One region of the Streptomyces sp. NPDC021080 genome, then DNA from elsewhere that is predicted to be linked to it. Evidence: riboswitches for the same ligand, from Rfam matches in the RefSeq annotation. Region 1 holds a riboswitch; the other holds the start of a gene.
What was found. A riboswitch is a leader RNA that binds a small molecule or an ion and turns the genes downstream of it on or off. The one in region 1 is predicted to bind cobalamin.
Positions count from the first base shown of each region.

Region 2: another riboswitch for cobalamin. It lies ahead of ACH4S8_RS35795 (cobalamin biosynthesis protein); the one in region 1 lies ahead of ACH4S8_RS43405 ((2Fe-2S) ferredoxin domain-containing protein).

Region 1 is NZ_JBIRQM010000034.1:32,627-40,317, forward strand. Features, by position in the region: gene metE (5-methyltetrahydropteroyltriglutamate--homocysteine S-methyltransferase) at 1-919, shown strand, start outside; gene metF (methylenetetrahydrofolate reductase [NAD(P)H]) at 998-1,909, shown strand; gene ACH4S8_RS43400 (dihydropteroate synthase) at 1,893-2,327, shown strand; gene ACH4S8_RS43405 ((2Fe-2S) ferredoxin domain-containing protein) at 2,554-2,928, opposite strand; cobalamin riboswitch at 2,983-3,159, opposite strand; gene ACH4S8_RS43410 (SUKH-4 family immunity protein) at 3,949-4,518, shown strand; gene ACH4S8_RS43415 (beta-propeller fold lactonase family protein) at 5,300-6,370, shown strand; gene ACH4S8_RS43420 (IS110 family transposase) at 6,785-7,691, opposite strand, start outside.
Region 2 is NZ_JBIRQM010000018.1:84,827-92,517, reverse strand. Features, by position in the region: gene cobN (cobaltochelatase subunit CobN) at 1-3,519, opposite strand, end outside; gene ACH4S8_RS35800 (cobyric acid synthase) at 3,516-5,111, opposite strand; gene ACH4S8_RS35795 (cobalamin biosynthesis protein) at 5,108-6,079, opposite strand; cobalamin riboswitch at 6,185-6,328, opposite strand; gene ACH4S8_RS35790 (hypothetical protein) at 6,533-6,751, opposite strand; gene ACH4S8_RS35785 (anion permease) at 6,771-7,691, opposite strand, start outside.

The DNA.
Region 1 (7,691 bases):
CGACACGGCCGGGTACGAGGAGCGCATCAAGGCGGAGATCCAGGAGGTCGTCTCCTTCCAGGAGAAGGCCGGCCTGGACGTCCTGGTGCACGGCGAGCCCGAACGCAACGACATGGTCCAGTACTTCGCCGAGCGGCTCACCGGCTACCTCGCCACGCAGCACGGCTGGGTGCAGTCCTACGGCACGCGGTACGTCCGTCCGCCGATCCTCGCCGGCGACATCTCCCGGCCCGAGCCGATGACCGTGCGCTGGACGTCCTACGCCCAGTCGCTGAGCGACCGCCCGGTCAAGGGGATGCTCACCGGCCCCGTCACCATGCTCGCCTGGTCCTTCGTCCGCGACGACCAGCCCCTCGGCGACACCGCCCGACAGGTCGCCCTCGCCCTGCGCGACGAGGTAGACGACCTGGAGGCGGCGGGCACTTCGGTGATCCAGGTGGACGAGCCCGCACTGCGCGAGACGCTTCCTCTTCGGGCAGCCGACCGCCCGGCGTACCTGGCATGGGCGACCGAGGCGTTCCGGCTCGCCACGGCCGGAGTGCGGCCGGACACCCAGATCCACACGCACATGTGCTACGCCGAGTTCGGCGACATCGTCCAGGCCATCGACGACCTCGACGCCGACGTCATCAGCCTGGAAGCCGCCCGCTCCCACATGCAGGTCGCCCGCGAACTCGCCGCCCACGGCTACCCGCGCGAGGCCGGTCCCGGCGTGTACGACATCCACTCCCCGCGCGTCCCGAGCGCCGAGGAGGCCGCCGGCCTCCTGCGGGCCGGGCTCAAGGCCATCCCCGCCGAACGCCTGTGGGTCAACCCCGACTGCGGCCTGAAGACCCGCGCCTGGTCCGAGACCCGTGCCTCGCTGGAGAACCTGGTCGCCGCCGCGCGCACGGTCCGTGAAGAACTCTCCGCGTCCTGACAGCAGGTCCCATCGCCCGGGGGAGGACGCGGCCGCCGTCCTCCCCCGGCGCCCCGGCATCGGAGGAAGCACCCGCACATGGCTCTCGGTATCCCGAGCACACGGCACGACAGCGCAGTGTCCATTCGCGACCTGCTGGCACGAGGAGGCCGCTCCTTCTCCTTCGAATTCATGCCGCCGCGCACCGCGCAGGCCGAGGCGGGGCTCTGGACGGCGATCCGCCGACTGGAGGCCCTGTCGCCGACGTTCGTCTCGGTGACGTACGGGGCGGGCGGTTCGACGAGGGGCCGGACGGTCGACGTCACGGGCCGGATCGCGCAGGAGACCACACTCACCCCGGTCGCCCACCTCACCGCGGTCGGCCACAGCACTGCCGAACTGCGCAACATCCTCGGCCACTACGCCGACCAGGGCGTACGCAATGTTCTTGCCCTGCGCGGAGACCCGCCGGGAGACCCGCTCGGCTCCTGGACCATGCATCCGCAGGGGGTCCGGTACGCGGCGGACCTGGTCGGTCTGATCAGGGAATCCGGGAACTTCTGCGTCGGCGTCGCCGCTTTCCCCGAGCTGCATCCCCGTTCCCGTGACCGGGACGACGACATCCGCCACTTCGTCGCCAAGTGCCGGGCCGGAGCCGATTTCGCCATCACCCAGATGTTCTTCGACGTCGAGGACTACCTGCGCTTCCGGGACCTGGTGGCCGCGGCCGGCTGCGAGACACCGATCATCCCCGAGATCATGCCGGTCACCACCATCCGCTCGCTCCGGCGTATCCCCACGCTCTCCACCGCCGCCTTCCCGGCCCGGCTGGCCGAGAGCATGCTCGACGCGCAGGAAGACCCGAGAGCCGTCCGAGCACTCGGAATCGATCACGCCACCGCGATGTCCCGCCGCCTGCTCGCCGAAGGCGCTCCGGGACTGCACTTCATGACCATGAATCACTCGACGGTGACGACAGAGATCTATCAGAGCCTTGGGCTCCAGGCCTGAGCCTTCGAACACCGTTCCCGCGGGAATCCGTCGTCCCGCGCCGGTCGGCATCGTCGACATCACCGCGGCCTCGTTCTCGGACGGGAACCGGTTCCTGACCGCGCACGCGGCGGTGGCGCACGCGCGCAAGCTGTGCGCGGAGGGCGCCGACGCCATCGAACTCGGTCTTGCCACGAGTCGTCCGGGGTCACGACAGGTGCCCCCGGACGAGGAGATGAGACGGCCGGCCGATGTCATCGACGAGCTGGTCGCCGAGGGCGTTCCGGTGTCCGTCGACTCCTGTCGGCCCGCGACGCAGCGGTTCACCACCGCCCGGGGCGCCGCGTATCTCGACGACATCCAGAGGTTCGACGATCCCACCCGTTACGAGGAACTCGCCGGTACGGCCTGCCGACTTGTGGTCGTGGACCCCGTATGACGTCATGGTCCTCCGGGACACGCTCACCGTGTTCGAGGCCCTGGATCGGCGGAGCCGAGCGGTTGGTGACCAGGCGGGAGACAGGCATGCGCCGGACCCCGCCTGCTCGAGTGACGTCCGTCGACTCAATCCCGGCTCGGCACAGCGGAGTTCCGCGAGCACCTGCCCCGGCAAGGGGCACCAGGCGCGCCTTCCCTCACTGAACGCCCCCACCGGGTGCGCTCGTTCACCGCGTCTTGCGAGGCGGCGTGAACACATACAGACCGAGAATGTCGGGGCAGGGAGCGATCCCCGGACCGCCGGCGCGCACCCAGGCGACGATGTCCTCGGTCGCGTCGGGGTCGTTGACGAGTCCGAGCCAGACCGGACGGGCGCCGGCGGCCCGCGCGGCGGCCGAGGGCTGGACGACGATCACATTGGCGTGTTCGCACACGCCGAGGCAGTCCGAGACGCGTACGGGGGCGTCCTCCGCGAGCCGCTCGGTCTGACGTTCGTGATCGACTCCGGTCACCTTCGGGGTTCCGCAGCAGCAGTCCCGGCAGACGACGACGCGGCACGGCGCCGGTGTGGCGGGGGTGTTCGGGGTACGGAGCACGGGCATGCCTCGGGGGTCGGGGCTCGTACGCGGAGCCTGGCCTACGGACGTCCGCCGCGCCGGCGGCGCGGCGGTGCCAGCAGGTCTTCGGACTCGGGTTCGTCCGGCCGGGGCGCCTTCCCGGTCTCCCAGTGGCGTCGTGCCCCGCCCGTCCCCCTCACCGCTGCGCGTCAGTTCCGGATTCGCACCGGATTCCCTGGCCTCGGATGTGGCTCGACTGGCCCGACGAGGCTATCAAGCCCGCCGCGCGGTCAGTTCGTGCGCTCGGTCACGGGGAACCGGATACGCGGGCCGGCGTTCCGAGTGCGCGCGATCAACACCTCAGGCCCAACGGAAGGCTCCGACGAGACCGAGGCCAACCCGAAGATCCTCGCGGCGCTGTCGCCGTACGCGGACGGGAACCACTCCTTCTTCAGCCGAAGAAAGTCAGCCACGACGGCGGGATTGCCAACCGATCACGCACGCGTGTGCCTCGCTGCACCCCCACCAGGCTCAGCCACGCCATCGCTCGTCCACCAGTGCATGCCTCGACGGCCGATCCGGGACGACGACGCCTGCCAGCCATCAGCTTGGGAAGCTGCGGGCATTTGCAACCGATTCGTTCGCCGGCCTGGGTGAACAGCCGGGGCGCGCTCTCGTCGGGGCTTGGCTGCTTTCATCGTGATTCCCCGCTGTTCCCCACTCGATCTGGTGCGGTTGTGGTGCGAGCCTCACACAGGCAGAGGTAACGCTCGTGGGGCCTCTTGTCAGTGCTCATGATTAGGGTCTCAGACACGCGGCCGGCTTCCGAGGTGTCCAGCTCTGTAGAGCAGCTGCATCCCCGGCTTTGTATGGGGGCGGCCCGGGTACGACCCGGGACCTAACCAACGGTCGGGCTTCGTCGATGGCCAAGGAGAGACCTGCCGGCGCCGGCCGCGCACCCAGTACGCCAGTGCCGCGGGAGCAGGCACTGCTCTCCAACTGTGTTGGTGGGCTCTTGGACCGGGTGCGAGGGCTTCGGGGTAGCGTGCGAGCTCGGAGGTAATCGTGGCGCTTTTCTATGAGGGCCTGACCTACGAAGATCTCGTCGACTGGGCTGGCGGGCAGGGAGTGACCCGGGCCAAGCGGTCTGCCGTGGGCGACTGGCGGATACCGGACGCGGACAAGGCGGTCCTCATGGAGGTCGGCATTCCCCATACAGAGGACACACCGCTCACCCGAGTGTGTTTCCAGGAAAGCTTCCAGCCGTCACTGCCGACCACTGATGGACGAATGCTCTACCTCGTGGCGGAGAGGCAGCTCTCGGACCTCCCGGACGGTGCCCTGACATCCTCGTGGGCCATAGAGCCGGATACCGGAACCGTCTACTACGTTCAACCGGACGGCGAGCCGTGGTTCGCCAACTCCTCCGTCGTCCTCTGGGTGCAGTGCCTGCACCACTACGGGCTGCGGGTCGACACCTGCGACCTGCTCCTCAACGCCGACGACCATGAGGAAGACGCCGTCCTGGCCGAATTGGAAGAACTGGCGGCCGAACTGGAGGAATGCGACCCCCCGGCGTTCGCGGGGTACCAGGGATACATCTGGGCCGAGTTCCTGGGCCGCTGGCTGTGGTGACGGGGACCAAGCCTGAGGGCGGCACGCCTCACCTCAGCTTGGGAAGCTGAGGTTTCCTGGCGGCGGTTGCTGCGCTGATCTGCGGCGGAGTGGTGCTGGAGCCCGGGTCGTCTCTGGGGTCAGTCCCCGCTGTTCCCCGTGGTTCCCCGCGGGATCTGGCACGCGAATGGCACGGTCTCTTCGCCTCGGACGTCCCTTGGCGAAGCTGTGCGATGGAGCGTCTGAGTCTCAGCCGACGGCAGTCAGCCGCGATGGTGGGTCGGTCGACTGTGTGCCTCCCCGTACCGCTGCCAGCCTGAGCCAGGCTATCCGGCGGTCGACCGGCTCAAGCCTCGACGATAAATGCACATGGGTGGCGCCTTGCACGATGACCTCTTCGTCTCGCGGCAGCTTGACCGACACGGGCGCCTCGGCGAGGCACCCGCTACCTTCACCGACCATCTGCCAACGTTCGTGTTCGCTGCCGGTGTGTCAGTGTTGTCAGGTAGTCGCCGCTTGCCTCCGTGCCCCGGATCCTCCGGTTCGGTCGCGGCACCCGACCGGGTGCGGTCTCGGTGAGGCGCACGAACGTCCAGGCGACCGCCATGGCCCATGGCCGGGGCGGTCGCGCGTCTCCACCGTACCGAATATGACGAACTGTCATAATGCGTCACATTCTGTCAGTCCGGTCGAGAGGATTGCTGTGACTAGCTGTCAAGCCGTGAGGGGGGTGGGCGTGCAGGAGGCCCTCCCGTCGTCGGCGCCGCCTGATCTTCGAGTGCGTCGCTCGTGGTGGGATGGGTTGCTGCGGGCGCTGGGGGCAGGTCTCGTCGTAGTGGCCGGCCTGGCCCTGCCCATGGTGGCCCCGCAGCCCGCCCAGGCCGTGCCGCCCGGCACCTACGCCTACGTCACCAACTTCAACGCCAACACGGTGTCGGTGATCAACAGAGCGACGAACACGGTGGCGGTCACGGTTCCCGTCGGCGCTGCGCCGTGGGAAGTGGCGGTGTCGCCGAACGGCACCCGCGCCTACGTGACCAACCGCGCCGATGACACGGTGTCCGTGATCAACACCGCGACCGACACGGTCGTCGCCACCGTCCCCGTCGGCCTTGAGCCCCTGGGGGTGGCGGTGTCGCCGGACGGCACCCGCGCCTACGTCACCAACTTCAGCGCCGACACGGTGTCCGTGATCAAGACGAACACGAACACGGTCGTCGCCACCATCCCCGTCGGTGACGCTCCCATCGGGGTGGCGGTGTCGCCGAACGGTACCCGCGCCTACGTCACCAATTCCGACGCCAACACGGTGTCCGTGATCAAAACGGCGACGAACACGGTCGTCGCCACCATCCCCGTCGGCGCCTTCCCGTTCGGGGTGGCGGTGTCGCCGAACGGTACCCGCGCCTACGTCACCAATTTCAACGCCGACACGGTGTCCGTGATCAAGACGAACACGAACACGGTCGTCGCCACCATCCCCGTCGGCGATGCGCCCCAGGGGGTGGCGGTGTCGCCGAACGGCACCCGCGCCTACGTCATCAACGCCGACGCCGACACGGTGTCCGTGATCAAAACGGCGACGAACACGGTCGGCGCCACCATCCCTGTCGGCGATGCACCCCGAGAGGTGGCGGTGTCGCCGAACGGCACCCGCGCCTACGTCACCAACGCCAACGCCGACACGGTGTCCGTGATCAACACCGCCACCAACACCGTCGTGGCCACCATCCCCGTCGGCGACCTCCCGTTCGGGGTGGCGATCGGGGTCGTGCCCTGCCCAGGCCACGGCAAGCCGGGTCACGGAAAGTCAGGCCACGACCGGCCAACCACGGCCACCGTCCTGGCCCCCGGTAACTGCACACCGGCATGACGAACGCCCCGGCGCCGGCCGCCCACCCTCGGACCACCGACGCCGGGGCACCCCGTGACCACGCAACCCCACACCACGGCCCGCCGGCCCAAGCCTCCGCCGACCCTTCGCACCCAATCGGACCACCGATCAGACCGCGCTACGTGACTCACTTGCCTGAACGGCCGAACTCGCGCTGACCTGCACGTTCTCTTGGCAACCCCAGATAATCATCGCGCTGCACGGCAAGGTCCCCGGAACGTGATCGACCCGGGGCCTTATCCGATGCGCTCCCGGCAGGATTCGAACCTCGGCACCCGCTTTAGGAGTTCGAGCCAGGCCCGCTCTGGCTGAGGTCGGTGCCCGGTGCGGCGGCCGGACAGAGACGCTGGTGTTCGCCCCTGTCCGGCGTCGTTGATGAAGCTCCTATAGGCGTCAAGCGGTTGGGGTGAGCGGCTTCGGTGGGGTGTGTTGGCAGGTGAGGTACTTGTAGACCTCGCGGGCGATGAAGCGTTTGAGGCAGCGCAGGATGTCCTTCTTGGACATGCCTTCGGCGGTGCGGCGGGCTACGTATGCCTGGGTGCGTTGGTCGTGGCGCATGCGGACCAGCGCGATCATGTGGAGTGCGTGGTTGGCCCGGCGGTCGCCGCCGCGATTGAGGCGGTGTCTGTTGGTGCGGCCCGAGCTGGCCGGGACCGGTGCCGCTGCGCACAGGTGGGCGAAGGACGCTTCCGAGGTGAGCCGTTCGGGGTTGTCACCTGCGGTGATCAGAAGCTGGGCGGCGGTCTCGATCCCCACGCCGGGTAATGCGACCAGCTCAGGTGCTGCTTCGGTCATCAGTGTCTGCAGTTCGGCATCGGCATCGTTGATCTCCGCGGTCAGGTATTGATGACGGCGGGCGAGGCGCCGCAGGGCGACCTTGGCTGCGCAGGCGGGTTCGCTGGTCCGCGTGCCGGGGCGGGAGCGGGCCAGGTGCTTGATCAGCTGGGCAGGAGGCAGGGTGCGCAGCTGTTCGCGGACCTCGCCGGGCGCGGTGATGATGAGGCTGCGGATCTGGTTGATGATCTGGGTGCGGGCCTTGACGGCGGAGCGGCGGACCACGCGCAGGGTGCGTATGGCCTCCACGATGCCGTCGCGGGCCTTGGGGATCCCGCCGGCCCGGCCGGTGAGGACGGCGGTTGCGGCGGCGTAGGCGTCGATGGGGTCGGACTTGCCGCCTGCCCTGCGGGCCCGGCGGTCGGGGCGGTCCACCTCGATGACGGTGATCTGGTTGTCCTGCAGGTACCGGGCGAGTTCGCTGCCGTAGGCCCCGGTTCCCTCGACGCCGACGGCGATCACCTCT
Region 2 (7,691 bases), on a different contig from region 1:
GGCCCACGGGTTGGACTTCTTCATGAAGTCCCGGTTCTCCGCGTCGAAGACGTACTCCGCGCTGAGCTTCTCGTACATCCAGTCGTCCACGACCCCGGCCGTGGCGTCGTACCCGAACAGGTAGTCCACGGTCGCGGCCATCTCGAAGGCGCCCTTGTAGCCGTGCCGGCGCATCGCCGCCATCCACCGCGGGTTGACCACCCGGGCCCGGAACACCCGGTGCGTCTCCTCGCCCAGCGTGCGGGTCTTCACCTGGTCCGGTACGGCGGAGTCGCCCACGTACGCCTCGGGGCTCGCGCCCGTCAGGTGCCGCACCATGGCCACCATGCCGCCGTGGTACTGGAAGTAGTCGTCCGCGTCGACGAGGTCGTGCTCGCGGGTGTCGACGTTCTTGGCGGCGACCGCGATCCGCCGGAACGCCGTCTCCATGTCACCCCGCGCGGCCCGCCCGTCGAGCCCGCGCCCGTAGGCGTAGCCGCCCCACACCGCGTACACCTCGGCGAGGTCGGCGTCCGAGCGCCAGTTGCGGGCGTCGATCAGCGGCAGCAGACCGGCGCCGTACGCGCCCGGCTTGGAGCCGAAGATACGGGCCGTCGCGCGCCGCCGGTCGCCGTGTTCGGCGGTGTCCTCGTCGGCGTGCGCGCGGACGAAGTTCCGGTCCGCGGGCTCGTCCAGCTCGGCCACCGCCCGTACGGCGTCGTCCAGGAGACCGACCACGTGCGGGAACGCGTCCCGGAAGAAGCCGGAGATGCGGACCGTGACGTCGATGCGCGGGCGGCCCAGCTCCTTCAGGGGCACGATCTCGAAGCCGGTGACCCGGCGCGAGGCGTCGTCCCAGACCGGGCGGCAGCCGAGCAGCGCGAGGATCTCGGCGATGTCGTCGCCCTGGGTGCGCATGGCGGAGGTGCCCCAGACCGTCAGTCCGACGGACGTCGGGTAGGCGCCGGTGTCCTGCAGATACCGCTGGACCAGGGAGTCCGCGAGGGACTGGCCGACCTCCCAACTCAGCCTGGAGGGAATGGCCTTGGGGTCGACCGAGTAGAAGTTGCGGCCGGTCGGCAGGACGTTGACGAGCCCGCGCGTCGGTGAGCCCGACGGGCCCGCCGGGACGTAACCGCCGTCCAGGGCCTTGAGGATGTGCCCGATCTCGTCCGTCGTCCGGGCGAGCCGCGGCACGACCTCGCGGCAGGCGAACTCGAGGACCGCGACGGCGTCGGGGAGTTCGGTGCCGAGGACGTCACGCACGAGCGCCGGGACGGCGGCCGGGTCCCAGCCCCGCTCCTCCATGCCGAGGGCCGCCCGGCGGCAGAGCTGCTCCAGCAGGTCGATCGCGTCGGCCGCCGTACGGGCCGGACCCTCCACGAGGTCGGTCAGCTCGACGGGCGCCTTGACCGGGGCGCCCGGCTCGGCGAGCAACTCCTTCTCCACCAGGCCGAAGTGCTCGGCGAGGGCGGCGCGCAGACCGGGCAGCGCGTTGGCCGCTCCGCCCCACACCTGCGAGGCGCGCAGCACGGCGAGCACGAGGTTCACCCGTGGTTCGGCCTCCGGGCCGCCGCCCAGGATGTGCAGGCCGTCGCGGATCTGTACGTCCTTGATCTCGCAGAGATAGCCGTCGATGTGCATGACGAACTCGTCGAAGTCGCCGTCGTCCGGCTGCTCGTCGACATGCAGGTCGTGATGCAGCTCGGCCGCCTTGACCAGCGTCCAGATCTGCGCGCGGACCGCGGGGGCCTTCGTCGGGTCCAGGTCGGAGACCAGCGCGTACTCGTCGAGGAGCTGCTCCAGCTTCGCGAGGTCGCCGTAGGTGTCGGCGCGGGCCATCGGCGGTACGAGGTGGTCGACGACGGTGGCGTGCCCGCGGCGCTTGGCCTGAGTGCCCTCACCGGGGTCGTTGACGATGAACGGGTAGATCAGCGGGAGTTCGCCGAGGACGGCGTCGGGCGCGCAGCCGCCGCTGAGCCCGAGCCCCTTGCCCGGCAGCCACTCCATGGTGCCGTGCTTGCCCATGTGCACGACGGCGTCCGCGCCGAAACTGTTCTCCAGCCAGCGGTAGGCGGCCATGTAGTGGTGCGAGGGCGGCATGTCGGGGTCGTGGTAGATCGCGATCGGGTTCTCGCCGAAGCCGCGCGGAGGCTGGATCATCACGACGACGTTCCCGAACTCCAGGCAGGCGAGCACGATGTCGTCGCCGTCGACGTAGAGGGAGCCCGGCGGCTCGCCCCAGGCCTCCAGCATGCCCTCGCGCAGCGCGGGGTCGAGGGTGTCGAACCAGGCCCGGTAGTCGGCGAGCGGCACCCGTGCCGGGGCGGCGGCGAGCTGCTCCTCGGTCAGCCACTCGACGTCGTGGCCGCCGGCCGCGATCAGCCGGTGGATCAACTCGTCGCCGTTGTCGGGGTATTCGGTGAGGGCGTAGCCCGCGTCGCGGAGCGCGTCGAGGACCCGGACCGCGGAGGCGGGGGTGTCGAGGCCGACCGCGTTGCCGACCCGGGAGTGCTTGGTCGGGTAGGCGGTGAAGACGATCCCGAGCTTCTTCTCGCCGTTCGGCTTGTGCTTCAACTCCGCGTGCCGCAGGGCGATTCCGGCGACCCGGGCGGCCCGCTCGGGGTCGGCGACGTACACCGGGACGTCGTCGGGTCCCTGTTCCTTGAACGAGAACGGCACGGTGATCAGGCGGCCGTCGAACTCCGGGATGGCGACCTGCATGGCCGCGTCCATCGGGGACAGGGCGGCGTCCGAGGCCTCCCAGGCGCTCTTCGACGAGGTCAGGCAGAGCCCCTGGAGGACGGGGACGTCGAGGTCGGCGAGCGCCCCGATGTCCCAGGCCTCCTCGTCGCCACCCGCGGACGCCTGCGAGGCGTGGGTGCCGCCCGCCGCCAGGACGGTGGCGACGAGCGCGTCGGCCCGGCCGAGGATCTCGTACAGGCCCGGGTCGGCTCCGCGCAGCGAACCGCAGTACACGGGAAGGGCGTTGGCGCCGCGCGCCTCGATCGCGTCGCACAGGGTGTCCACGAACGCGGTGTTCCCGGACAGTTCGTGCGCCCGGTAGAACAGCACGCCGACCGTCGGCCGGCCCTCGGTGAAGGCGCGCTCGCCGTGGACGCCGAACTCGGCGGTCCGGTGCGGCTCCTCGAAGCCCTCACCGGTCAGCAGCACGGTGTCGGACAGGAACCGGGCCAGCTCGGACAGGTTGGCCGGACCGCCCTCGACGAGATAGCGCAGCGCCTCCGCGACGACACCGGCGGGCACCGACGACTCGGCCATCAGCTCGGCGTCCGGGACGGACTCGCCGCCCAGCAGCACGGTCGGGATCCCGGAGGCCTTCAGGAACGCCAGCCCGTCCTCCCAGGCCCGCTTGCCGCCGAGGAGGCGCACGACGGCCAGGTCCGCGCCCCGGGTGAGCGCGGGGAGTTCGCCCGTGACGTCCACCCGGGTCGGGTTGCCGATCCGGTAGGCGGCGCCGCTGGCGCGGGCCGCCAGCAGGTCCGTGTCGGCGGTCGACAACAACAACACAGTGCTCATGCGGGTGCTCCCGGTGGAATGAAGGGCAGTCCTTGTGGCGCGCCGGACTCGATGAGCCGCCACAGCGCGTCCGTGTCCGCGTGTTCCTCGATCAGGTCGCCGAGCCGGTCCAGCTGCTCCTCGCGCAGCGCCGCGAACGACGTGTCGGGGGCCGGCACGAAGCGGCGGCCCGCGGCGGCGGCCACCTCGCGCAGGAAGGCCCGCCGGAATCCGTCCGACTCCAGTGATCCGTGCCAGTGGGTGCCCCAGACGGAGCCGACCCGGCAGCCGTCCAGGCCCTGTCCCGCGGCGTCGGACATGAACGTCTCGCCGCCGGTCACCTCGGCGACGCCGTGATGGATCTCGTACCCCTCGACGTGCTCGCCGAGGGCCGTGCCCACCGGCCGTGCCAGTGTCTTCTCCCGCGCGAACCGCACGCGTACGGGGAGGAGCCCGAGCCCCTCGACCCGACCGGCGCGGGACTCGACGTCGTCCTCGATGTGCTCCCCGAGGAGCTGGTAGCCGCCGCAGACGCCGAGGACGGGCCGCCCCTCGGCGGCCCGGCGTGCGACGGCGTCCGCGAGGCCGCGCTCGCGCAGCCACCGGAGCGCCTTGACCGTGCCCCGGGTCCCGGGCACGACGACCAGGTCCGCGTCGGCCAGTTCCTCGGCCCGGTCCACGAACCGCACGACGACGCCCGGTTCGGCGGCCAGCGCGTCCACGTCGGTGAAGTTGGACATCAGCGGGATCGCGCAGACGGCGACCCGCAGGACGTCCTCGCCGACGGGTGAGGAGACCGCGGACTCGCGGACGGCCCCGCGCAGCGAGACGCGCAGCCCGTCCTCCTCGTCGATGCCCAGACCGTGCCGGAACGGCAGTACGCCGTACGAGCGCCGCCCGGTCAGGCCGTGCAGCATGTCGAGGCCTGGCTCCAGCAGGCTGACGTCACCCCGGAACTTGTTGACGAGGAACCCGGCGACGAGCGCCTGGTCCTCGGGGGACAGCAGCGCGACCGTCCCGAAGAACGAGGCGAACACCCCGCCCCGGTCGATGTCGCCGACGACGAGCACGGGAAGCCCCGCGTTCCGCGCCACCCCCATGTTCACGATGTCGGTGCGCCGCAGATTGATCTCGGCCGGGCTGCCGGCTCCTTCACAGATCACCGCGTCATACGTGCCCCGCAACTGCGCCAGACAGTCGAGGACGGGCGCCAGGAGTGCTTCCTGGCGCCCCCCGCGCAGCCGGTCCCCGGGCGATGCGGCACCCGACGAGGGGTCCGCCGCGGACCCGGCCGTCCCGAAGAACCCGCGCGCGCTCATCTCGCCGACCGGCTTTCCCATCAGGACGACCTGGCTGGTGCGGTCGCCGCCCGGCTTGAGCAGCACGGGATTCATCAGCGCGGTCGGCTCCACCCGGGCGGCCTGCGCCTGCATGGCCTGCGCCCGCCCGATCTCGGCGCCCTCGCGGGTCACGAACGAGTTCAGGGACATGTTCTGCGCCTTGAAGGGCGCGACCTTGACGCCCCGGCGCGCCAGCCACCGGCAGATCCCGGCGGTCACGACGCTCTTGCCCGCGTCGGAGGTGGTTCCGGCGATCAGCAGCCCGCCGCTCATGCGGTGCGCCCCTTCCTGATGGACGGAACCCGTCCGGTTCGGGTGAGCAGGACCCGTGCGGTGGCACTCACCCCGAGCGCGAGCCAGCCGACGCGCCGGGAGAGCCGTACGGCCCGTTCGATGTCGTGGACCTGGACGGCGCGCCCCGCGCCGCCCAGCACGGGCCGGTGCTCGACCCGTCCGCCGTACGAGAGGGTGCCGCCGAGCCGCACGCCGAGCGCGCCCGCGAACGAGGCCTCCACGGGCCCGGCGTTGGGGCTCGGATGCCGGTGGGCGTCCGCGCGCCAGGCGCGCAGGGCGCCGCGCGGGTCCGGCCCGGCCACGGCCGCGAGGACGGCGGTCAGCCGGGCCCCCGGCCAGCCGGCGACGTCGTCCAGCCGGGCGGAGGCCCAGCCGTAGCGCCGGTACCGGGGGGACTTGTGTCCGACCATGGCGTCGAGGGTGTTGACGGCGCGGAAGGCGACGAGGCCAGGCACGCCGGCGACGGCGCCCCAGACCAGCGCGCCCACGACGGCGTCGGAGGTGTTCTCGGCGACGGACTCGACGACGGCGCGCGCGACGCCGTCGGCGTCCAGCGCCTGCGGGTCACGTCCGCACAGATGCGGCAGCCGCTCCCGGGCCACGCCCAGGTCACCCGCCGCGAGGGCGCCGCCGATCGCCCGTGCCTCGCGGCCGAGGGAGGTTCCCCCGACGACGGACCAGGTGGCGGCGGCGGTCAGGGCGACGGAGGCGGTACGCGACGTGCGTACGCGGCGGCTCGCGAGCGCGGCCAGTGAGGTGGCGCCGCCCACGCAGACGGCGGTGTGCAGGGCGCCCCACCCGCGGTGGTCCCGCCACAGGGTCCGCTCCACGGCCGCGGCGGCCCGCCCGAACGCGGCGACCGGATGCCCCCGGCGGGGATCGCCGAGCAGCAGGTCGCCGAGAAGGCCGGCGGCGGCGCCGTACGCGAAGACGCGATCGGCACGCACGGGGTCAGCCGGCCGTGGGGTGAGGCGGAACCTTCGTACTCAGCGGAACGGGCAACGGGCAGCCGCGCATGGCGATATGTCCTCACTCAGGGTGTCCACGCCCTGGTTCGACGAGACCGGCGGTGAGAGTTCCTGGCTCCCGGGGAGTTCCTTCCCCGATGACAGTGGCGGGACCGCGCCGGATTCGCACCGGCTTCCTCTCATGCCGCCGTACTTGGCTCCGGCAGTCCACCACGGGGCGAGAACGGCCGTCAACTGGCTGTTGACCTGCGGAGGGACAGTGTGCGCAGGCCCACATACGCGTGGGGCGCGGGACCCGTGCGCGTGGGGCGGGGGACACATACGCGTGGGGTGCGGGACGGTGATCCGTCCCGCACCCCACGCGCGGTACCGCCCGGCGCGACCCGGTTGCGGGTCGCGGGGCCTGTCGTCCGGACCAGGCCCCGTGCCGGGCTACTTGGTGATGATCAGGGAGATGCCGTACGCCACCGCCGCGGCGCAGGCCGCGAAGCAGACGTAGGCGCCGGTGGCCGCCGCGACCGCGGAACCGCCCTGGGACGTCTCCTTCTTGGAGAGGCCGGCGACGCCGAGGGTGAAGAGGGCGACGAGGGCCACGGTCACTCCGAGGCTGACCCCGAAGACGGATCCGAGAGCTGACCAGTCGATGTTCATGCTGCTTTTCCTTCGGGTCTCAGGCCACGCGGGACTGCGCCGACGGGTTCACCGTGGGCTCGGCCGGAGCGGGGATGGTGGCCGTGAGGCCGTCGGCCACGGTGCCGGCCGGGGGCGGGGTGACGGCGGCGATGGCCTGCGTCACCACACCGGCGGGCTCCGCGTCGTCGTTCACGTTGTTGTGGTCGATGACCTCGCGGCGCGAGCGGCGCCAGATCGCGAAGCTGGACGCGACCAGGAAGACGGCGACGAGCGCGGTGCCCCAGGCGCCGAAACCGGTCACCCACTCGGCGAGGGCGCCGACCATCGCGGCGGCGGGCAGGGTGAGGACCCAGGCGACGGCCATGCGGGTGGCGGTGGACCAGCGGACCACACCGCCCTTGCGGCCGAGGCCCGCACCCATCACGGAACCGGAGACCGAGTGCGTGGTGGAGAGGGAGAAGCCGATGTGCGAGGAGGCCAGGATGACCGTGGCCGCGCTGGTCTGGGCGGCGAAACCCTGCTGCGGCTGGAGGTCGGTCAGGCCCTTGCCCATCGTGCGGATGATGCGCCAGCCGCCCAGGTAGGTGCCGAGCGCGATCGCGAGACCGGCGGAGAGGATGACCCAGACCGGCGGGTCGGAGTCGGGAGCGACGGCGCCACCGGCGACCAGGGCCAGGGTGATGATGCCCATCGTCTTCTGCGCGTCGTTGGTGCCGTGGGCCAGCGAGACCAGGCCCGCGGAGGCTATCTGGCCGGCGCGGTAACCCTTCTTGGTGGCCTTGGTCTCGGCGTCACCGCTGAGCTTGTACGACAGCCGGGTGGCGACCATCGCCGCCAGGCCCGCGACGATCGGGGCCGCGACGGCGGGCAGGAGCACCTTGCCGACCAGGACGTCCCCGTGCACCGCGCCGGTGCCGGCGGAGGCGATGGTGGCGCCGACCAGACCGCCCATGAGGGC